3 regions of the Streptococcus halichoeri genome follow, and region 3 is predicted to be linked to each of the others. Evidence: predicted binding sites of a transcription regulator. Region 3 holds the regulator's gene; each other region holds the start of a gene.
What was found. The regulator NrdR, encoded in region 3, represses ribonucleotide reductase genes. The targets are predictions, from matches to a motif close to ACACNATATATNGTGT.
Positions count from the first base shown of each region.

Region 1: nrdH (glutaredoxin-like protein NrdH) is a predicted target of NrdR. The motif match lies at 2,926-2,941, and genes of this name have one in related genera.
Region 2: nrdD (anaerobic ribonucleoside-triphosphate reductase) is a predicted target of NrdR. The motif match lies at 4,100-4,115, and genes of this name have one in related genera.

Region 1 is NZ_CP081502.1:1,771,156-1,778,096, forward strand. Features, by position in the region: gene K5J94_RS08310 (NADP-dependent glyceraldehyde-3-phosphate dehydrogenase) at 1-155, opposite strand, end outside; gene ptsP (phosphoenolpyruvate--protein phosphotransferase) at 505-2,235, opposite strand; gene K5J94_RS08320 (phosphocarrier protein HPr) at 2,238-2,501, opposite strand; gene nrdH (glutaredoxin-like protein NrdH) at 3,057-3,275, shown strand; gene nrdE (class 1b ribonucleoside-diphosphate reductase subunit alpha) at 3,302-5,461, shown strand; gene nrdF (class 1b ribonucleoside-diphosphate reductase subunit beta) at 5,522-6,481, shown strand.
Region 2 is NZ_CP081502.1:437,239-444,179, forward strand. Features, by position in the region: gene spx (transcriptional regulator Spx) at 627-1,025, shown strand; gene K5J94_RS02295 (IreB family regulatory phosphoprotein) at 1,280-1,549, shown strand; gene ruvX (Holliday junction resolvase RuvX) at 1,546-1,965, shown strand; gene K5J94_RS02305 (DUF1292 domain-containing protein) at 1,976-2,287, shown strand; gene K5J94_RS02310 (DUF2079 domain-containing protein) at 2,482-4,041, shown strand; gene nrdD (anaerobic ribonucleoside-triphosphate reductase) at 4,159-6,354, shown strand; gene K5J94_RS02320 (hypothetical protein) at 6,449-6,592, shown strand; partial or broken gene K5J94_RS02325 (GNAT family N-acetyltransferase) at 6,802-6,941, shown strand, end outside.
Region 3 is NZ_CP081502.1:1,937,876-1,944,816, forward strand. Features, by position in the region: gene K5J94_RS09040 (DEAD/DEAH box helicase) at 1-1,094, opposite strand, end outside; gene der (ribosome biogenesis GTPase Der) at 1,375-2,685, opposite strand; gene dnaI (primosomal protein DnaI) at 2,717-3,619, opposite strand; gene K5J94_RS09055 (DnaD domain protein) at 3,620-4,792, opposite strand; gene nrdR (transcriptional regulator NrdR) at 4,779-5,270, opposite strand; gene K5J94_RS09065 (HAMP domain-containing sensor histidine kinase) at 5,488-6,941, opposite strand, start outside.

The DNA of each region.
Region 1 (6,941 bases), 170 kb from region 3:
GCTTGATGTGCTGCTTCATAAACAGCATCCACCTCTTGCTGTGACATAGCAGGAACGGTCCCTAAGGCCTCACCTGTTGCTGGAGCATAGATGGTCATCTCCGTTTGCGAAGTCTTCCATTCTCCATTCACAAGGTTTTTATATTGTTTAGTCACAAATATGATCTCCTTTTTACAATAGTAATTCTATTTTATCACATTCAACGGTTCCCTCCAAGTCCTTAGCATGCTGCTAGTATAAGGTACACTTAAAGAAATGGCCTGCAATCATTTTCTACTCATCTGCCTGTGGCCTGTGTTCAATCTATTTGCACAGCATGACAGCCTGACCTAGCCAATCTTGCAAATTCAGTTGGGCCATCTATAAAGATTTCCTATAAGGATACTACCGATTATGAAAAACGGCTATTTTTAAAAACGAACCTGTCTTCATACCGCTTCCCTAAGTCAGCTAGCAACGCGCAAAAAAGGAACCACTTAGTGATTCCTTAACCTGTTGGGTTTCTTATTGTGGAAGGTATTCCTTTTGGAGTTCAAGCACTTCTTCAGCAGTTGAGCATTCTGTTAAAGCACGTTGAGCGTATTCTTCCATTTTTGCTGAATCCAACGTCTTCATCAAGCTACGTGTCCGAAGAACTGAGGTAGCTGACATGGAGAATTCATCTAAGCCCATTCCAACAAGTAATGGTACTGCTAGTTGATCACCTGCCATTTCACCACACATACCAGCCCATTTGCCTTCTGCGTGAGCTGCTTTGATGACATTGTTAATCAAACGCAAGATAGATGGGTTGTATGGTTGGTAAAGGTAGGATACTTGTTCATTCATACGGTCAGCAGCCATTGTGTACTGGATAAGGTCGTTGGTTCCAATTGAGAAGAAATCAACTTCCTTAGCAAATTGGTCGGCTAGCATAGCCGCTGCTGGAATTTCAATCATAATCCCAATTTGAATATCCTCAGCAACTGCTACGCCTTCAGCTAACAAGTTTGCCTTTTCTTCTTCGAATACAGCCTTAGCAGCGCGGAATTCTTTAAGAAGAGCTACCATTGGGAACATGATGCGTAATTGTCCATGCACAGAAGCGCGTAACAAGGCACGAATTTGTGTACGGAACATGGCATCGCCTGTTTCAGAGATTGAAATCCGAAGTGCTCGGAAACCAAGGAAAGGATTCATTTCTTTTGGTAGGTCAAAATAAGGTAATTCTTTGTCTCCACCAATGTCCATGGTCCGAACAACAACTGGCTTGCCATTCATCCCTTCAAGCACAGCTTTGTAGGCTTGATATTGTTCATCTTCTGTTGGGAAATCTTGGGAATCCATGTAGAGGAATTCCGTCCGATAAAGGCCAACAGCTTCGGCACCATTATCATTAACACCAGTAACGTCTTTTGGCGTTCCGATGTTTGCTGCCAATTCAAAATGTTTACCATCAGCTGTTTCAGTATGTGCATTTTTTAGGAGTGCCCATTCTGCTTTTTGTTTAGCATAGGCTTCACCAGCTGCTTTAAAAGCAAGAATTTGGTCTTCATTTGGATTGATAATGACTTCTCCGGTGATACCGTTAACAGCAAGAATATCACCATCTTTAACACGGCTAGTAATATCGTTAGTACCTAACACAGCAGCAATTTCCAGAGTCCGAGCCATGATTGCTGAGTGACTAGTCCGCCCACCAATGTTGGTTACAAAGGCTTTAACGAATTGCTTGTTTAATTGTGCTGTATCTGAAGGTGTCAAATCATGAGCGATTACGATTGATTCTTCATCAATAGTAGCTGGATTTGGCATCTTAACACCCAAAAGATGCGCTAATACACGTTTGGCAACGTCTCGAATATCCGCTGCTCTTTCTTGCATATAAGGGTTATCTTCCATACCCTCAAAGATAGTGATGAACATGTCAGTCACTTCTTTAAGTCCAGTTTCTGCATTAACTTGTTTAGCGCGAATGGTTTCTTTAATTTGGCTGATCATCTCTGGATCAGAAAGAACCATTAAATGAGCGTCAAATACTGCTGCTGCCTCTTCTCCAAGGCTCTCTACTGCTTTGGCACGAATAACAGAAAGCTCGTCTTGTGAAGCTTGTAATGCAACATCAAGGCGAGCTTCTTCTGCACTTGTATCTTCGACTGTTACAGTCTCAAATGACAAATCCGGTTGAACCAGTAGATATGCTTTAGCAACAGCAACACCATCAGAGGCAGCAATTCCTTTAAGCATTTCTGTCATTTTTAAGCCAATCCTTCTTTAGTCATTGTTTCTTCAATTGCTGCAATTGCATCGTCAGCATCAGCGCCTTCAGCAGTGATGGTTACATCAGCGCCTTGTCCTACACCTAGGCTCATAACACCCATGATTGATTTAAGGTTTACCGCTTTACCTTTGTAATCAAGCGTAATGTCTGAAGCGAATTTACTAGCTGTTTGTACTAATAAAGTAGCTGGACGAGCATGAATTCCTGTTTCTGCAACAATATGAAAATCTTTTGAAGCCATAGATGGTTCTCCTTTTAATAGTTGTGTAGTTTGAGCTATCCAATGATAACCCTTACAACATCAGATTATAGCATATTGCTATTTTATTTTCAAGATTAAATGTCCTTATGTGAAAAATGACTTGAAATTTTTTCTAACTTTTTTCATAGCATCTCACTGGGGCTATTTAGAAACTTTCTTCCTTAAATAATAGCGATTTTCCTTACAGTTCGTAAGGCAAAAACTTCTCTTTTTCTATTAGATTACTTATTTTCAACCTTTTAATCTCACTTTCATGCACTACAGGCACTCATGGCTCAATAAACTAGTCTTTTTGATGGCTTTGGCTACTTTTGCATTGTTTAACTGTTCCTATCAGGGGTGCACAAACAAGCCCACAGACATTTTTTGGTGATAATAATAGCTGCGCTTCTTAAGAACATTCACACAACATGTAGTATTAATTAAAAAAATATGCCCCCAAATATTGTGTTCTTTTCGATTCTATAGCTTGCATTTTGACCTTAAATTTTATATCCTAGTATAGTCAGATGATCACAGAAAAGGAGATACATAATGATTACGGTTTATTCCAAAAACAATTGTATGCAGTGCAAGATGACCAAGAAATTCCTCGAGCAAAATGGAGCTGCCTATCAGGAAATTAATATTGATGAAATGCCTGAAAAAATTGATTATGTTAAACGTTTAGGATTTACTTCTGTTCCAGTTATCGAAACAGCTGAGCATGTTTTTTCCGGTTTCCAACCAGCTAAATTAAAAGAAATTATTTAGCATCTCCACTAGATAAGGATAAGGCTATGAGCTTAAAAAATCTCGGCGACATTTCATACTTTCGCCTCAATAACGAAATCAATCGTCCTGTTAATGGACAAATTCCCCTACACAAGGACAAAGAAGCGCTACAAGCCTTCTTTAAGGAAAATGTCATCCCTAATACCAAGCAGTTCTCATCAATCACAGAAAAAATTACTTTCTTACTTGATAATGACTACATTGAGCGGGCTTTTATTGAAAAATATTCACCGCAATTTATCGAACAATTAGCTGCCAAGATTCAAAAAGAGCACTTTAGCTTTAAATCTTTTATGGCAGCTTATAAGTTTTATCAACAGTATGCTTTAAAAACCAATGATGGGAACTACTATTTAGAGAGTCTTGAAGATCGGGTCATGTTCAATGCCTTGTATTTTGCTGATGGTAATGAAACGTTAGCCAAAGACTTAGCCATTGAAATGATTAATCAGCGCTACCAACCTGCAACCCCTTCTTTTTTGAATGCTGGTCGCAGCCGGCGCGGGGAATTGGTGTCTTGTTTTCTTATCCAAGTTACCGATGATATGAACGCTATTGGTCGCTCGATCAATTCAGCCCTCCAACTTTCTCGCATTGGTGGTGGTGTTGGTATTACCTTGTCTAACTTGCGTGAGGCTGGAGCTCCCATTAAAGGCTATGCCGGAGCAGCCTCTGGTGTTGTTCCTGTCATGAAACTATTCGAAGATAGTTTTTCCTACTCTAATCAATTAGGGCAACGCCAAGGTGCGGGAGTCGTTTACTTAAATGTCTTTCACCCAGACATCATCGCCTTTTTATCCACAAAAAAAGAAAACGCTGATGAAAAAGTTCGGGTCAAAACCCTCTCACTTGGTTTAACTGTTCCTGATAAATTCTATGAATTGGCTCGAAAGAACGAGGACATGTATCTGTTTAGTCCTTACAGCGTTGAGCGTGAGTACGGCATCCCTTTTAACTATATTGATATTACGGCAAAGTATGATGAATTAGTCGCCAATCCCAACATTACTAAAACGAAGATCAAGGCTCGCGATTTAGAAACAGAAATCTCTAAACTCCAACAAGAATCCGGTTACCCTTACATCATCAATATTGACACAGCCAATAAAGCTAATCCAATTGATGGTAAAATTATCATGAGCAATTTATGTTCAGAGATTTTACAGGTGCAAAAACCAAGTTTCATCAATGATGCCCAGGAATACCTGGAAATGGGAACGGATATTTCATGTAACCTTGGTTCAACCAACATTTTAAACATGATGACTTCGCCTGATTTTGGCCATTCTATTAAAGCCATGACCAGAGCACTGACCTATGTGACTGATTCTTCAGCAATTGACGCTGTACCAACCATCAAAAATGGAAATCAGCAAGCCCATACTATCGGCTTAGGCGCGATGGGTCTTCATTCTTATCTGGCCCAACATCATATGGAATATGGTAGCCCAGAGTCTATTGAATTCACTGATATTTATTTTATGCTGATGAATTACTGGACTTTGGTTGAATCTAACCAGATTGCTCGGGAACGCAAGACCAGCTTTGTTGGCTTTGAAAATTCCAAATACGCTGATGGTAGCTACTTTGATAAGTATGTGACCGGGCAATTTGTCCCAAAATCCGACAAAGTCAAGGAGCTGTTTGCCGACCACTTTATTCCTCAGGCGAAAGACTGGCAAGAGCTACGTGAGGCTGTTATGAAAGAGGGACTCTATCATCAAAACCGCCTGGCGGTAGCTCCAAATGGTTCGATCTCATATATCAATGACTGCTCTGCTTCTATTCATCCTATTACCCAAAGGATTGAAGAGCGGCAAGAAAAGAAAATTGGGAAAATTTACTACCCAGCAAACGGCTTAGCTACAGACACGATTCCATACTATACTTCTGCTTATGACATGGATATGCGAAAAGTCATTGATGTTTATGCCGCTGCGACACAGCACGTGGACCAAGGCTTGTCATTGACGCTCTTTCTACGAAGCGAGTTACCACAAGGACTCTATGAATGGAAAACAAAGAGTAAGCAAACAACACGTGACCTCTCTATCCTTCGTAACTACGCTTTTAATAAAGGGATCAAGTCCATCTATTATATTCGGACCTTTACTGATAATGGTGATGAGGTCGGTTCTAATCAATGTGAATCCTGTGTCATCTAATCTGGCACCGACTTGACTGCTGCTCTTAGAGCAGCTCGTACTCTTTAGGAGATATTACCTATGACTACCTATTATGAAGCTATTAACTGGAATGAAATCGAAGATGTGATTGATAAGTCAACCTGGGAGAAATTAACCGAACAATTCTGGTTAGATACACGCATTCCTCTATCCAATGACCTGGATGATTGGCGCAAATTGCCCGCCCAGGAAAAGGATTTAGTAGGCAAGGTTTTTGGCGGCTTGACCCTGCTGGATACTATGCAATCCGAATCCGGAGTAGAAGCGATTCGCGCCGATGTTCGGACACCGCATGAAGAAGCTGTGCTTAATAATATCCAATTTATGGAATCTGTCCATGCCAAATCCTATTCGTCTATCTTTTCAACCTTAAATACTAAAAAAGAAATCGAAGAGATTTTTGAGTGGACTAATAACAATGAATACTTGCAAAAAAAAGCAAAGATCATTAACGACATTTATGAAAATGGCGATGCGCTTCAAAAGAAAGTGGCCTCTACTTATCTTGAGACCTTCTTGTTCTACTCAGGTTTTTTTACCCCACTCTATTATTTAGGAAATAATAAGCTTGCCAACGTTGCTGAAATCATTAAATTAATTATTCGTGATGAATCCGTTCATGGTACCTATATTGGCTACAAGTTTCAGCTCGGCTTTAATGAATTATCAAAAGGCGAACAAGAAAGCTTCAAAGAATGGATGTATGACTTATTATTCCAACTCTATGAAAATGAAGAACTCTATACCAAGACGCTTTATGACGGCGTTGGTTGGACTGATGAAGTCATGACCTTCCTGCGTTACAATGCTAATAAAGCCCTCATGAACCTTGGACAGGACCCCCTTTTCCCAGACACCGCTAATGATGTCAATCCTATTGTCATGAATGGTATTTCAACCGGAACCTCCAACCATGACTTTTTCTCACAAGTGGGGAATGGGTACCTACTCGGGTCTGTGGAAGCTATGGCTGATGAAGACTACAACTACGGGCTATAAGCCGGGTGAGAAAAACCTCAAAAGCTCCACTGGACCTTTTGACTCTCACAAGTGGGGAATGGGTACCTACTCGGGTCTGTGGAAGCTATGGCTGATGAAGACTACAACTACGGGCTATAAGCCGGGTGAGAAAAAACTCAAAAGCTCCACTGGACCTTTTGACTCTCACAGGTAGGAAATGGGTACCTACTCGGATCCGTGGAAGCTATGGCTGATGAAGACTACAACTACGGGCTATAAGCGTAGAATCCAACTCAGCTGATCTTGTTGAGAACATCCAGTAGCCATCCCCTAGCCTTGACGAGTTAGTGAAAAAGGGGCCCACTGGCAATTGTGCCTTGTCTGTGGCTTTAGCCACTACCCTTGATGACATGGCAACAACAAGACCCTCCGGGGTCTTTTTAGCTACAGCAATACAATAACATGTCCCTACCTGACTTACCAGAGCTGATGGAAACTC
Region 2 (6,941 bases), 530 kb from region 3:
TAGTGAGTAGATTAAAATTAAGCGGCGAGCGGTGGTTCCTTGCTGGGATTAGAAGTGAAGTTTATGAAGTTCATTTAGATTAACAATAGGAGAGCCGCTCAATGTTTCGTTGTTTACCCAAGTAAAATGAATGAAGATAGTCGGTCCCTAAGGGCAGCGGCTATGTTCCATTCATTTTTTTGTGTTGTTTAGGGCTCAGAAAAAGGGGCCTTCATATGTATATGTAAAGGTCTTCCTCCTAGCCATTTTTGAAGTCGGAGGTTGACCTTAGCATGTGTTCCTGAGTTTCTTTTAAAAACTGAGAGCATAGTGTCCCTTATAGCTTACTCTTTGTTTTTTGCTGTTCTTGCTAACGAGGACATTGCCAGTTTATTGCTAGTTGCAATGTTTATGATACTGTTCAAAGGGCCAAGTCGTACAGCTGTGCAGCCAAGGACGTGTGCTTGTTATAGCAGAGCTTTGATTGCAAAATGCTCAGCAATCCCTCTAAATCAAGGATTATAAGGTCTTAATAGCCAATATTTGCCTAACCCTATTTGAAAAAATAGGTCCAAAGACCGATACTTCTCCAATTCTGTCTATGTTACAATGACAGTATCACGAGATAGAAAGTGAGAACTAACGACATGATTAAGATCTATACTATTTCAAGTTGTACCAGTTGTAAAAAAGCAAAGACATGGCTTAATGGTCATAAATTAGCTTATAAAGAACAAAATTTAGGAAAAGAACAGCTCACAAAAGAGGAAATTTTAGCTATTTTATCCAAAACAGAAAATGGTGTTGAGAGCATTGTCTCTTCAAAAAATCGCTATGCTAAGGCCTTGAACTGTAATATTGATGAGTTAAGTGTCAGTGAAGTGGTGGATTTAATTCAAGATAATCCTCGGATTTTAAAGAGCCCGATCTTAATTGATGATAAACGTCTTCAGGTTGGCTACAAAGAAGATGACATTCGCGCCTTCTTACCTCGTTCGATTCGTAATATTGAAAATACTCAGGCACGTTTGCGTGCAGCCCTGTAAGCTGTTTTAGGTAGAAGCTGACTTGTTGGCAGTCTTAGTAAGTGTGAGCCTATCATGAAACACGTTTGAAAAGCTTTTTCCGGTTGCAATTAGTGGCTATTTGTTTTTGATGAGGAGTGGTCTGCGGAGCTTGAAATAAGTCTCAAGTTTTCCTGGCACTCCTTTTTAGTGACCTTTAATTAGATTTCTTGTTAATTCCTAAAAAATAGGCTATAATATAACATGGTACTTAATGTTAGAAAGAAGGTGTAAGTATGGGATTTACAGATGAAACAGTTCGTTTTAGATTAGATGATGGTGAAAAAAAAGAAATCAGTGAAACTTTAACGGCTGTTTACCAATCTCTTGAAGAAAAAGGTTACAACCCGATCAATCAAATTGTAGGGTATGTATTAAGTGGTGACCCTGCTTATGTACCTAGATACAATGATGCGCGAAACCAGATTCGCAAGTACGAACGTGATGAGATAGTAGAAGAGCTGGTCCGTTATTATCTACAAGGAAATGGAATCAACGTAAAATGAGAATAATGGGGCTTGATGTCGGCTCAAAGACAGTTGGTGTTGCCATTAGTGATCCTTTGGGTTTTACCGCTCAGGGATTGGAAATTATTGCTATTGATGAAGAAAAAAATAGTTTTGGTTTTGAGCAAATTGGTGACCTGGTAAAGCAATACCAAGTGGAAAAATTTGTGATTGGTTTGCCCAAAAATATGAATAATACTTGTGGACCGCGCGTGGAAGCCAGCAGAGCTTACGGGGATAAACTTGAAGCATTATTTCATCTACCGGTTGTGTATCAAGATGAGCGTTTAACTACAGTTCAGGCAGAGCGAATGTTAGTTGAACAGGCTGATATTAGCCGACAGAAACGCAAAAAAGTTATTGATAAGTTAGCTGCTCAGCTGATATTACAAAATTATTTAGATAGATCTTTTTAAGGAGAAGCATATGGCACATACGCACGACCATGATCATAATCATGAACACGATGTTATCACGCTTGTTGATGAGCAGGGCAATGAGACCCTCTTTGAAATTTTGTTGACCATCGATGGCCGGGAAGAATTTGGTAAGAATTATGTTTTGTTAGTCCCAGCTGGTTCAGAAGAAGACGAGTCAGGTGAGATTGAAATTCAGGCCTATTCATTTATTGAAAATGAGGATGGAACAGAAGGTGACCTTCAACCCATCCCTGAAGACTCCGATGCAGAGTGGGATATGATTGAAGAAGTCTTTAATAGCTTTTTAGACGAAGAGTAAGGAATAGCCAGCTTGGCTATTTTTTTGTTTTTTAGCATGGTAAGGGCGATTGGCTCAACAAAGAGCCTGGCAAAAGGCACAGGCTGTTTAGACCCTTTTTTGCTAGTGAAGGAGGCTAAGGTCGAAAACGGGGAGAAATTGACTAAATGTCAGTTTTTGATATACTTGTTGTAAGATTATTCAAGGAGAAAACAGTGAATCACAGACCTGATGCATTACAGTATCAACCCCCAACAACTATTGCCTATAATGGTTCCACACTACATACGACCAAGTATGAGACCAAGGTGCCCCATTTACATAAGCTGCAGATTCTAATTTTAAGTTTCTTGGCCAGCTTTTTAACAGTGGCTAATCCTTTTTTGGCAGATTTGTCCAATAGTTTGCAATCGCAATATTTGTATATTGGTCAGCTGTTGCTACGGGGCCAGTTACCTTATAGCGATATTTTTTCCACGGGTGGTATCCTTTATTTCTTGTTAATAGCGATTAGTTATGCCTGGGGCTCTTCTTTTTGGTTGATAGCTTGGCAGACCCTTTTCTTTTACGGTGCGGGCATTTATTTTTATAAACTGGTAGCCTATTTTACGTCTAATCAAAAAGTAGCCTCCGTTTTCACTGTTTTTTATTTTTTAGGCTCGTTCGGCTTAGGCTTTGGTGGGCTTTATCCCATCCAGTTTGCGATGCCCTTCTTGTTGGCTGGCCTTTGGTTTTTAACAAAGTATTTTGCCCAGTTGACTAAGGATGAAGCCTTTATTTTCTTTGGCTGCGCTTGTGCTCTAGCCATGCTCTTGGAACCACGTAGTCTGGTGTTTGGGCTGGTGAGCCTTGTGGTGGTTATGAGTTATAACTATCAAAAAAGGCATTTGGCTCGCGGCTTCTATCAATTCTTGGCAGCTGTCTTTGGCTTCTTACTTGTATGTTATACTGCTGGCTATTTTATTTTAAGTCTGCAACTCTTAAAACCTTATCTTAACCAAGCTTTTCTCTATTCATTAACGACTCCAGGCTCAGGAGTTCACCCGCTACTGCTTGGTTTCTTGCTACAACTGGTGGTGGCTGGTGGCTTAGGGCTCTTTACAGGGCTTGGTTACTTTCTGGAACACCGTAAGGAAGAAGACGATTCTTGGGTCAAATGGTTGATGGTAATTGTGGCGTTTGGCTATCTTTTTCTGGCTTTATTTGCAAGGGAGTATCTTACCTATCCTTTGCTAGCGATGCTACCTTTTGCACTTATTTTAACAGCAATTCCGGTTAATCAGCGTTTTAACAAATATACCCAACGGACAACGCACCATCGCTCAAAGAATCATAGTGCTTCTTGGTTGATTAGGTTCATTTACCTGCAGCGACACTTCTATCTGCCTTTAGTAACGATTTTGCTTCTGGTGGCTTGGCCGCTCATTGGCTATGTGCGTGATTTGCCAGTTCACAAGGAACGCCATGCGATTAGCCAATACCTCTTAAAGAATGGTAGTATCACTGATCAGCTCTATGTTTGGGATACTTCTGCTCGCATTTACCAAGAAACGCAGATGAAATCCGCATCGCATTTTCCAACGCCACTGGTGAATTTATCTACTAAAGCTAATAAGCAACTCTTGGTGGATGAATTGCTCCAAAACAGGGCTCGCTACATTGTCGTTAATCAAAAGCTTCCGCTTCCTGCTAAAATAGGTAAGGTATTAAAAACAAATTATCGAAAAGTTCGCAAGGATTCTAGCAAACACTTTCATTTATATCAGAAAAAATGAGCATTTCAGTTTATAAAGTCTAATAAAATCAATATATTGTGGTAATAAATTATATTTACCACAATATATTGATTTTTTCTGGTTGAGTGATATAATATGTCAGTAAGGAGAATAAGAATGACCCAAGAAACTCTTAAGCAAGTTGAGCAACCTGAAATAAAAGTAATTAAGCGCGATGGTCGCCACGTTGATTTTGATACTCGCAAAATCTACAGTGCGCTTTTGAAGGCCAGCAGCAAGGTGACACGGATGTCACCATTGGTCGAAGCAAAGTTAGAAGCGATTTCAGAGCGTGTGGTAGCAGAGATTAGTGAACGTTTTCCCACAAATGTCAAAATTTACGAAATTCAAAATATTGTTGAGCATGAGCTGCTAGCAGCTAATGAATACGCGATTGCACAAGAATATATTCATTACCGTACTAAGCGTGACTTTGCCCGTTCGCAAGCAACTGACATTAATTTTACCATTGATAAATTGCTAAATAAGGATCAGACGGTGGTTAATGAAAATGCTAACAAAGATAGTGATGTCTTTAATACCCAACGTGATTTAACTGCTGGGATTGTGGGTAAGTCAATTGGTCTAAAAATGTTGCCGCCCCATGTGGCTAATGCGCACCAAAAAGGGGATATTCACTATCATGACTTGGATTATAGTCCTTATACCCCAATGACCAATTGTTGCTTGATTGACTTTAAGGGTATGTTAAGCAAGGGCTTTAAGATCGGCAATGCTGAGGTGGAGAGTCCTAAGTCCATTCAGACAGCGACAGCTCAGATCTCACAAATCATTGCTAATGTCGCTTCTAGCCAGTATGGTGGCTGTACTGCCGATCGTATTGATGAGTTTTTGGCACCCTATGCGGAGTTAAACTACGCTAAGCACATGAAGGATGCCAAGCGTTGGGTGGCAGAGGATCAGCGCGAGCAATATGCCTTGGAAAAAACCAAAAAAGATATTTATGATGCTATGCAGTCCCTGGAGTATGAGATTAATACCTTGTTTACTTCAAATGGGCAAACACCTTTTACTTCTTTAGGTTTTGGTTTGGGGACTTCCTGGTTTGAGAGGGAAATCCAAAAAGCTATTTTAGAGATTCGGCTCAAGGGTCTTGGGAGCGAGCATCGGACGGCTATTTTCCCAAAATTAATTTTTACCTTAAAACGTGGGCTTAATCTGGAAGAGGGCTCGCCTAACTACGATATTAAGCAATTAGCCTTGGAGTGTGCAACCAAGCGCATGTATCCAGATGTGCTCTCCTATGATAAGATCATTGATTTAACTGGCTCTTTCAAGGCTCCTATGGGCTGTCGTTCCTTCTTGCAAGGCTGGAAGGACGAAAACGGGCAAGATGTTACGTCAGGGCGGATGAATTTAGGAGTTGTTACGATGAATCTACCCCGTGTGGCGATGGAATCAAACGGTGACATGGACAAGTTCTGGCAGCTCTTCTTTGAACGGCTAGCAATTGCTAAGGATGCCTTAGTTTATCGTGTTGAACGTGTCAAGGAAGCGACACCGGCTAATGCGCCTATCTTGTATCAATATGGAGCATTTGGTAAGCGGCTTTCTAAGAATGGTCATGTCGATGAGCTTTTCAAGAATCGCCGTGCAACGGTTTCACTAGGCTATATTGGCCTATATGAGGTCGCCTCTGTCTTTTATGGGGGAGACTGGGAAGGCAATACAGAAGCAAAGGACTTCACGGTAGCCATTGTTAAAGCGATGAAAAAAGCTTGTGAGGAATGGTCTACCGAATATGACTACCATTTTTCAGTGTATTCAACGCCGTCTGAGAGTCTGACCGATCGCTTTTGTCGGTTGGACACTGAGAAATTTGGTATTGTGGAAAACATTACAGATAAAGAGTATTATACCAACTCTTTCCACTATGATGTACGTAAGAACCCAACACCTTTTGAAAAGTTAGACTTTGAAAAGGTCTATCCAGAGGCTGGTGCATCGGGCGGCTTTATTCATTATTGTGAATACCCTGTCTTGCAGCAAAACCCTAAAGCTTTGGAGGCTGTCTGGGATTATGCCTATGATCGTGTAGGCTACCTGGGCACCAATACCCCCATTGATAAGTGCTATCAATGCTACTACGAGGGCGATTTTACGCCAACTGAACGGGGTTTTATGTGTCCAAACTGTGGCAACAGTGACCCTAAGACCGTGGATGTGGTTAAGCGGACCTGTGGCTATTTAGGCAACCCTCAGGCGCGTCCAATGGTTCATGGCCGTCACAAGGAAATAGCGGCGCGTGTGAAACATATGAATGGTTCCACCATTAAATATCCCGGACGTTAATGGACGAGCTTATTTGCGTGTCCTAGCCCTTAGGGGAGGAAGTGCGAGAGCTTGACTTAGCAGATAGAAAGAATTAGAGAATAAAGGAAAGAGAATGGGAAAATACCAATTAGACTACAAAGGCATGCAACAGGTAGAAAAATACCACGAGAAGCATTCGCGTGCTAAGCAGGACAAAAAAGCCAAGCTTGAGGCGCTAAAGGAGCAATTTGTCAAGAAAACAAGAAAGCAACAGTGAGGTTTGCGAATGACTGGTGCCATGATAGCAATTGGCAGCATTTCGCAGAAAGCTTCGTTACCCTATATGCGACAAATCCCTGGGATTAAATGCATGTGTTTACACAAAAACAGCTGTGCAAGCAGCTGTCTGTAGCTTATGCCTAGGCTAGCGATTAGTGCCGCAAGGGAAGAATGAGGTATGCATCTACCCAAGTAAGGAGTGAGAAGATGGAATTACGTCGGCCAAGTCTAGTGACCAAGCAGCTGTCATGGAAATGATGGCTGAGTTTCAGGCATTTCAATCCCCGCATGATGGTGGTTTTTGGGACCTGACGGATTTTGACTATCAAGCTTGGCTTGAGCAAAAT
Region 3 (6,941 bases):
TGATCCAGGAAAAAAGTAACCTGAAAATCGTGAATCAGAAAACTCTTGGGAGCCTCTACCCGACCTAGCTCCTGAAAATCAAGGAGACTAGCAGCCAGCTTAGCCTGATCATCCAAATCAAAATGAACATGCTTGGTCAAATCAGCTTCAATGGGCAAACTACGGATCGCAGAAACCATCTTGCGTTGTTTAAGGGTCAAATGATAAAAAGTATCATGATATAAAACATACTCATTATCAAAAAAATAACTGTTATTTTTTTCCTTAATCTGGAGTTCAATAGCATTACGGTGAACCTCAACAATAAAGGTAAAAAGTTCCGCTTCCCCACTCAAAGGAAAGACCTCAAGATAATTATAGGTATGACTTGGTCCTTCAAAGGTAAAGTCATATAAATCCCGTAAGAGGTATATACCTTCTTCTAAAAAGCCACTTGGTAAAAAGAGATTGCGGCCATGGTTAGGAAAAACAACAGACTGTTCGCCCTTATCCGTTTGCGAAGCTAGTTTCCATAAAAAACGGATCAATTCCTGGCTTGGCGCATCAAATTGCACTAAAGAGAGCGGCTCAAAATAGTTTTTCCCAATTTGATAGTAAGCCTCTTTTTGCACTGCTGCTAAAAAAGCCTTAATATCACGAATGACATAAGAACGCTCATCAGGCAGCCGATTGATCTTGAGATTCCACCAAAAGTCAGCAGAAAATGGGCTTCTAACGCCTGTGGCACTTAGGCGATAATGTAGGGTATCATCTTCATTGACAGCTAAATTATCCAAAAATAAGCTCCCAAATGACGTTAATTTGCGCACTGCCTCTTTACTCTCAGTTTGGTGAGCCAATTGTTCAGATAAGACCTTCCCATCCTGGTTGTTTTTTAAGTAATATTCCAAAGCAGCAATATGCTGGCAATAACCTTTACGTGCAAAAAAAGCACATTGACAATGTGTATTGACATCTTCATAACTATAAGCAACCGCTTCTTGATCTACCGTTGCTTGAATCGTACCATTTTTTTCACCTTCGACTGTCACCAGTCCTTGTTCATAAAGTTCAATTCCTTGATTGCGAATTTTACCAGGAATGAGTCGTGTCATATTTTTTTACCACCTCTTTACTTATCCCCTAATTATACCAAATTTAGCAGCATTTTTCTCAAAAAAATCTTCTTTCGCAAAAATCTGCCACAAATGTCTGATTCGCAATTGAGCTTATATCCTTTTTTATGGCCTTACAACCTGTGGAGCCCCGCTGCTTGAGTAGCCCTGTCAAAAAAACCGGCTGACTCCCCAGCGAATCATCACGGCAAAGCGCACCGCTATTTTTTATGACAGCAAAAAAATCTGTATCGCTAAAGCAGTGATACAGATGGTTGATTTACTTGCGCTTGCGGGCAATCAGGTGGATTGGTGTCCCTTCAAAGGTAAAGGCCGCGCGAATTTGATTTTCAAGGAAACGCAGGTAGGAGAAATGCATCAATTCTTCTTCGTTAACAAAAACCACAAATGTGGGAGGTTTGACTGAAACTTGCGTTGCATAGAAAATTTTCAAACGCTTGCCCTTATCGGTCGGTGTTGGATTAATAGCAATCGCATCCATGATCACATCATTTAAGACCGCTGAAGGAATACGGCGATTTTGACTCTCACTGATGGTTTTAATCAGTGCTGGCAACTTGTTAAGACGCTGCTTGGTGAGCGCTGATACAAAAATAATGGGCGCATAGCTCAAAAATTGGAATTGATTGCGAATATCAGACTCCCAGTTAGCCACGGTATGATTATCTTTTTGGATAGCATCCCATTTGTTCACAACAAGGATGATTCCTTTGCCCGCCTCGTGAGCAAAGCCAGCTATACGTTTGTCGTAATCTCGGATGCCCTCTTCGGCATTGATTACCATTAAAACAACATCAGAGCGATCAATGGCCCGCATAGCCCGCATGACCGAATACTTTTCAGTATTTTCATAAACTTTACCGGATTTGCGCATGCCAGCTGTATCAATCATGGTGTATTCTTGTCCATCTTGATCAGTGAAGTGGGTATCAATAGCATCACGGGTGGTCCCAGCAAGAGGACTTGCAATCACCCGGTCTTCACCAAGAATAGCATTAATCAAACTGGATTTACCAACATTGGGACGGCCAATTAAACTAAAACGAATGACGGAATCGTTTTCTACTGCTGTCTCAACAGGAAGTTTTTCAATCACAGCATCTAAAACATCTCCAGTACCAATTCCATGAACAGAAGACGTTGGATAGGGTTCACCTAAGCCCAGAGCATAAAAATCATAGATGTCATTGCGCATTTCAGGATTATCAACTTTGTTAACCACTAGAATCACTGGCTTATCGGTTCGATAAAGCATCTTTGTGACATATTCATCGGCATCTGTTATTCCCTCTTTACCAGATACGACAAAAACAATCACATCTGCTTCGTCCATCGCAATTTGGGCTTGGTGTTTGATTTGCTCCATAAAGGGCGCATCCACATCATCAATGCCCCCGGTATCAATCAAGGAGAAGCGCCGGTTAAGCCATTCTCCTGTTGTGTAAATACGGTCTCGGGTCACCCCTTCGACATCTTCGACGATAGAAATGCGCTCGCCTGCAATTCGGTTAAACAAGGTGGACTTGCCCACATTAGGACGGCCCACAATAGCAACTGTAGGTAAAACCATGATTCTCCTTTTAATAATCTTTACTTAAAAACTAACGCCGATTTACGCCTTCTAAATGAAATTCCTCTGCCAGGTAACGCACGCGTTCCATCACCCGCTTGGCCTGCCAAGTCTCATCATTGCCCTTAATGGTCGCCCATTTGCGCTCAAGATCTGCAAAGCTATAATTTGAAGTGAAAAAGGTCGGTAAATCTTCCAGCATGCGATATTGTAAGATAACTTGCAATACTTCATCTCGCACCCAGGAGGTCGCTTGCTCAGCTCCAATATCGTCCAATATTAACAAAGGCACCATTTTCACAGCATCAATTTCTTCTTTGACTCTGCCAGAAGAAATGGCATTTTTGACATCAATTGTAAAACTGGGAAAATGCAGCAGCGTTGTCGCAACCCCTTTTTGTTCAGATAATTCGCGGGCCAAGGCAGCCATGAAATAAGATTTACCAATGCCCATATCCCCATAAAGATAGAGGCCCTTTTGCCCGGCAGTTGGGTACTGCTCAACAAAATCCACAATTCGCATGACAGCGTCGCGACGGCTGGTATTTGTAATATCAATATCAGCCAGACGCACCTGCCGATAAGACTTTGGTAAATTAACTAAAGAAATGCGATTAGCAATCTGGGCTTTTTGTTGGGCTTCCTTAAGTGCTTTTGTTTCCCTATAGGAAACATCAGCATAGCCTTCATTCATCACTAAGATTGGTTCATAGCCCTTAGCAATATAAGACGGATCATTGCTGCGCACTTTCTGACGCTCTCCTAAAAATTGATTAAACTTTGACAAGCTAAGCATCATTTCAGCCTGGCTTAATTGGTGCTCTTTAATAAATGCAGCCACTTCGGGGTCAGATAAAATAGCTTGAATAATTTGGTCTTTATTAGCACTGTTCAAATGCTTTTGGCGTTCCATGGTCTTCCCAATTTTTTCCATTTACTCGTCACCTTTTTTTAAGTTTTCTAAACGTTTGAGCGCTTTTTGCTTGAAAGCATCAAGGGCAGCTTGCTCTTCTGGACTCGTTTGGTCTTGATAATTTGGATTGCTCCACGCTGGCACATTGGTTTTGGGTGCACTTTTTGGCGACGTTTTGCGGGCCTGCTTGCGTTCTTTAAAAGAGCGGAGCAATAAAATCGCCTCTTCGGCTGTCTTTACAGATTGATAGGAAAAATCATTAGCCATTTTCATGATGTAGGTTTTTTGCAGATTAGCTGATTTGGTTTTATTAAACGTATAAAGAACCATAACATTGATGACTTCGTCCAAAAAGTCCATTTTAGCCAGTGCTACGAGTACTTGCTTTTCATCCTTGGTTACTGTTGCCCGCCTGGTTTGTTTAATTGTTTCTAAGAAAGCAAGGGCAGTGTCTTTTTTGACTTCCTGTAAGACAATTTTTTCTGCTTTGGTAAAATCACTAGCCGGTGATGACTCGGTCTGACTTTTTTTGACTGCCATTCTTGTAGTCGCAATTTCATAGTTAATCGCAGTTGCTTTGGCTAACTGATAGGTATCAAACCAGGTCAACTGGTATTTTTCAGCCAAGGCATAGAGGGCAACGACATCTTCTTGTTCATTTTTAAAGCGCAAGCCATCACGCGCCATAAGGCGTTGAAAACTGTCTAGATCGAAATAAATGCCCTTTTTTTCACTTAGGTCTAGATTGCCAGCTTCGGTGCCAAATACATCTGAGAAGCGCTTTGAGAGTGATTTAGCTCTTGGTGGGACGGTCGGGGCTAATTCTTCTAGCGCTGCTTGGCCGATCTCTTTTTCGAGGAGACGCCGCAAAACAGCATTTTGCAAAAATACTTCACGGGACTTGGTCGCATTGACCTTAATCACATAATAGGATGGGTCTTGATAGAGTTCTAATAATTGCAAAGCTGTTAAAACAACGAGGGCCTCCTCTAGTTGGGTCATGCCCATCTGAAGATGGTTCAAGACCTGGCTAAATTTATGGCTTTTTTGGCCTTGATCACAAAATGCTGCAAAGTACTGGTAGACAGCGCTAGCACTAGCACCAATGATAGGGTAATAAAGCTGGATAAGACTATCTGAATCAAGCAGAATCCGATTGTTTTTGGCGTATCGAAAATCATCAATGGGTTTCATGTTCTGTACTACTCTTCTTTCCCCGAACGCGACTGGTGATCTGCTGGAGTAATGCTTCTATTTCATCCAAATCTTTGAAGCTTTTATAAACACTGGCAAACCGCACATAGGTAATCTCATCTAGCTCAGCTAGCTCCTCCATTACTAAATTACCAATCGCTGTGCTTGAGACTTCGTTTTCATAGTCCGCACGGACTTTTTGTTCAATTTTTGAGATGACATTTTCAATATCAGTACTTGAGACAGGGCGCTTTTGGGCGCTTTGAATCACGCCATTTAGGATTTTATCACGGGAAAATTGCTCGCGCGTCCCATCCTTTTTGATAACCAACAAGGGGAGCTCTTCAACACGTTCAAAGGTCGTAAAACGGCTATGGCATTTTTCACACTCACGGCGGCGCCGTATGGCATTGCCGTCTTCAGCCTGACGACTATCAACGACGCTTGATTTATGATAATTGCATTTTGGACAACGCATGCAAAAACACCCCAATTCTATCAGTTTAATCTAGTACTCTATTTTACCACATTTTAAGACATAACAAAAGAAAATTGGGCAAGGTGGTAGCGCAAGAACTGCTCAAAAAGCGCCTAACATAAAAACTATTCCACAGCTGCCTGATGGTTCGGACTGGTTGGAATAGTTTTTTAAATGGTATGAACCAAGCTGAGTTCAAGGACACGAGCTCACAGGACTAGAGTTTTTCTTGACTTAAAGGAATATACAAACTAAATGTTGTTCCTTCGTTAATCTTACTTTTAACTTTTAGTTCAAGATGGTAGCCTTCGATAATTTGTCGCAAAATGGAAAGCCCAATCCCTAAGCCCGCCTGAGTACTGGTCCGATTGCGAGACTTATCAGAGCGATAAAAGCGCTCAAAAATGTGATCAATGTCTTCTTCAGAGATGCCTTCGCCACGATCTCTTACTTCAAGCAGAGCTTTTTGATCAGCAGTCGTAGTTAACGTAATGGTTACTTTCTTTTCAAGGCGCGAATATTTCACTGCATTATCAATCAGAATCATTAAAGCTTGTTCAAAATGGTTTTTATAGATGACAGCGCGGGTTTGTCGCTGACTAGGCTGCCAAACAAAGTCAAAATCATTTCTTAAAACTTTAAAGTTACCAATAACGGTTTCAATAGAATTCTCAAGAATCGTCGTATCATCTTGATGTCCTTCAAAGCTACCTTGGACACGAATCATATCGAGCATATCATTAATCATGATTGCCATTCGGTCGGCTTCATGAGCAGTTGCGGTCAGGCTCTCTTCAAGAATGGCACTGTCATCTTTTCCCCAACGTTGTAATAAACCGATATGGCCCTTAATAATCGCAACTGGGGTGCGCAACTCATGACTTACATCACTGATAAAACGCGATTGTAACTGGGTGTACTTTTCCACTTTATCCAGCATGGTGTCAAAAATTTCAGATAGTTCTTCAATTTCATCGCCAGACTTAATGTCAGAGCGGAGGTCCAAATTATTCGGATTTTCAGAGATGTTTCGCATGACATCATGTAAATTTTGGAGTGGCTCCAAAAATTTGATAGTAGAAACATAAATAATAATGTAAGCTAAGCTTGTTCCGAAAAATTCGACCATAAGCAACCAAAGTAGGAGACGGGCCCGGATGACATAGTAGTCTTCTAAGTCTTGATAGACCTGGACATAACCTAAAAACTTATGTGATTTCTTCGAATAGACCTTCTCTATCAGGGAATAACCACGGTACTGATTTTCAACCCTGTCATCAAAGACTTTGCCAATCGGGCCAGACATATCATAGGAAGTCTCAGTAGGATCCGTTGTGAAAATCAATTGTTTTTGGGGATTGTAAAGGTAAATTTCCTGGTTAACATCAATAGTATTAGAAATATCACGTTCATCAATGACAATTCTTTTACCACTATGCTTATCTTGTTTGATATGCAATAGCCCATCTGTATAGAGAATTTGATTAAGATTGTCATATGAAAAATTAGAGTCCACCTGCGACAGACGAACTCTAATGACATTTACCACTTGTGTCAATGACTGCCGCTCTTTTTTCAAAAGAAAATAGTTCGTAGAATAATAGGCAATCAAAGTAAAACCAGAAAAAATACAAAAGAATAGTACAAAAAAGAGATTAGATAAACGTTTTG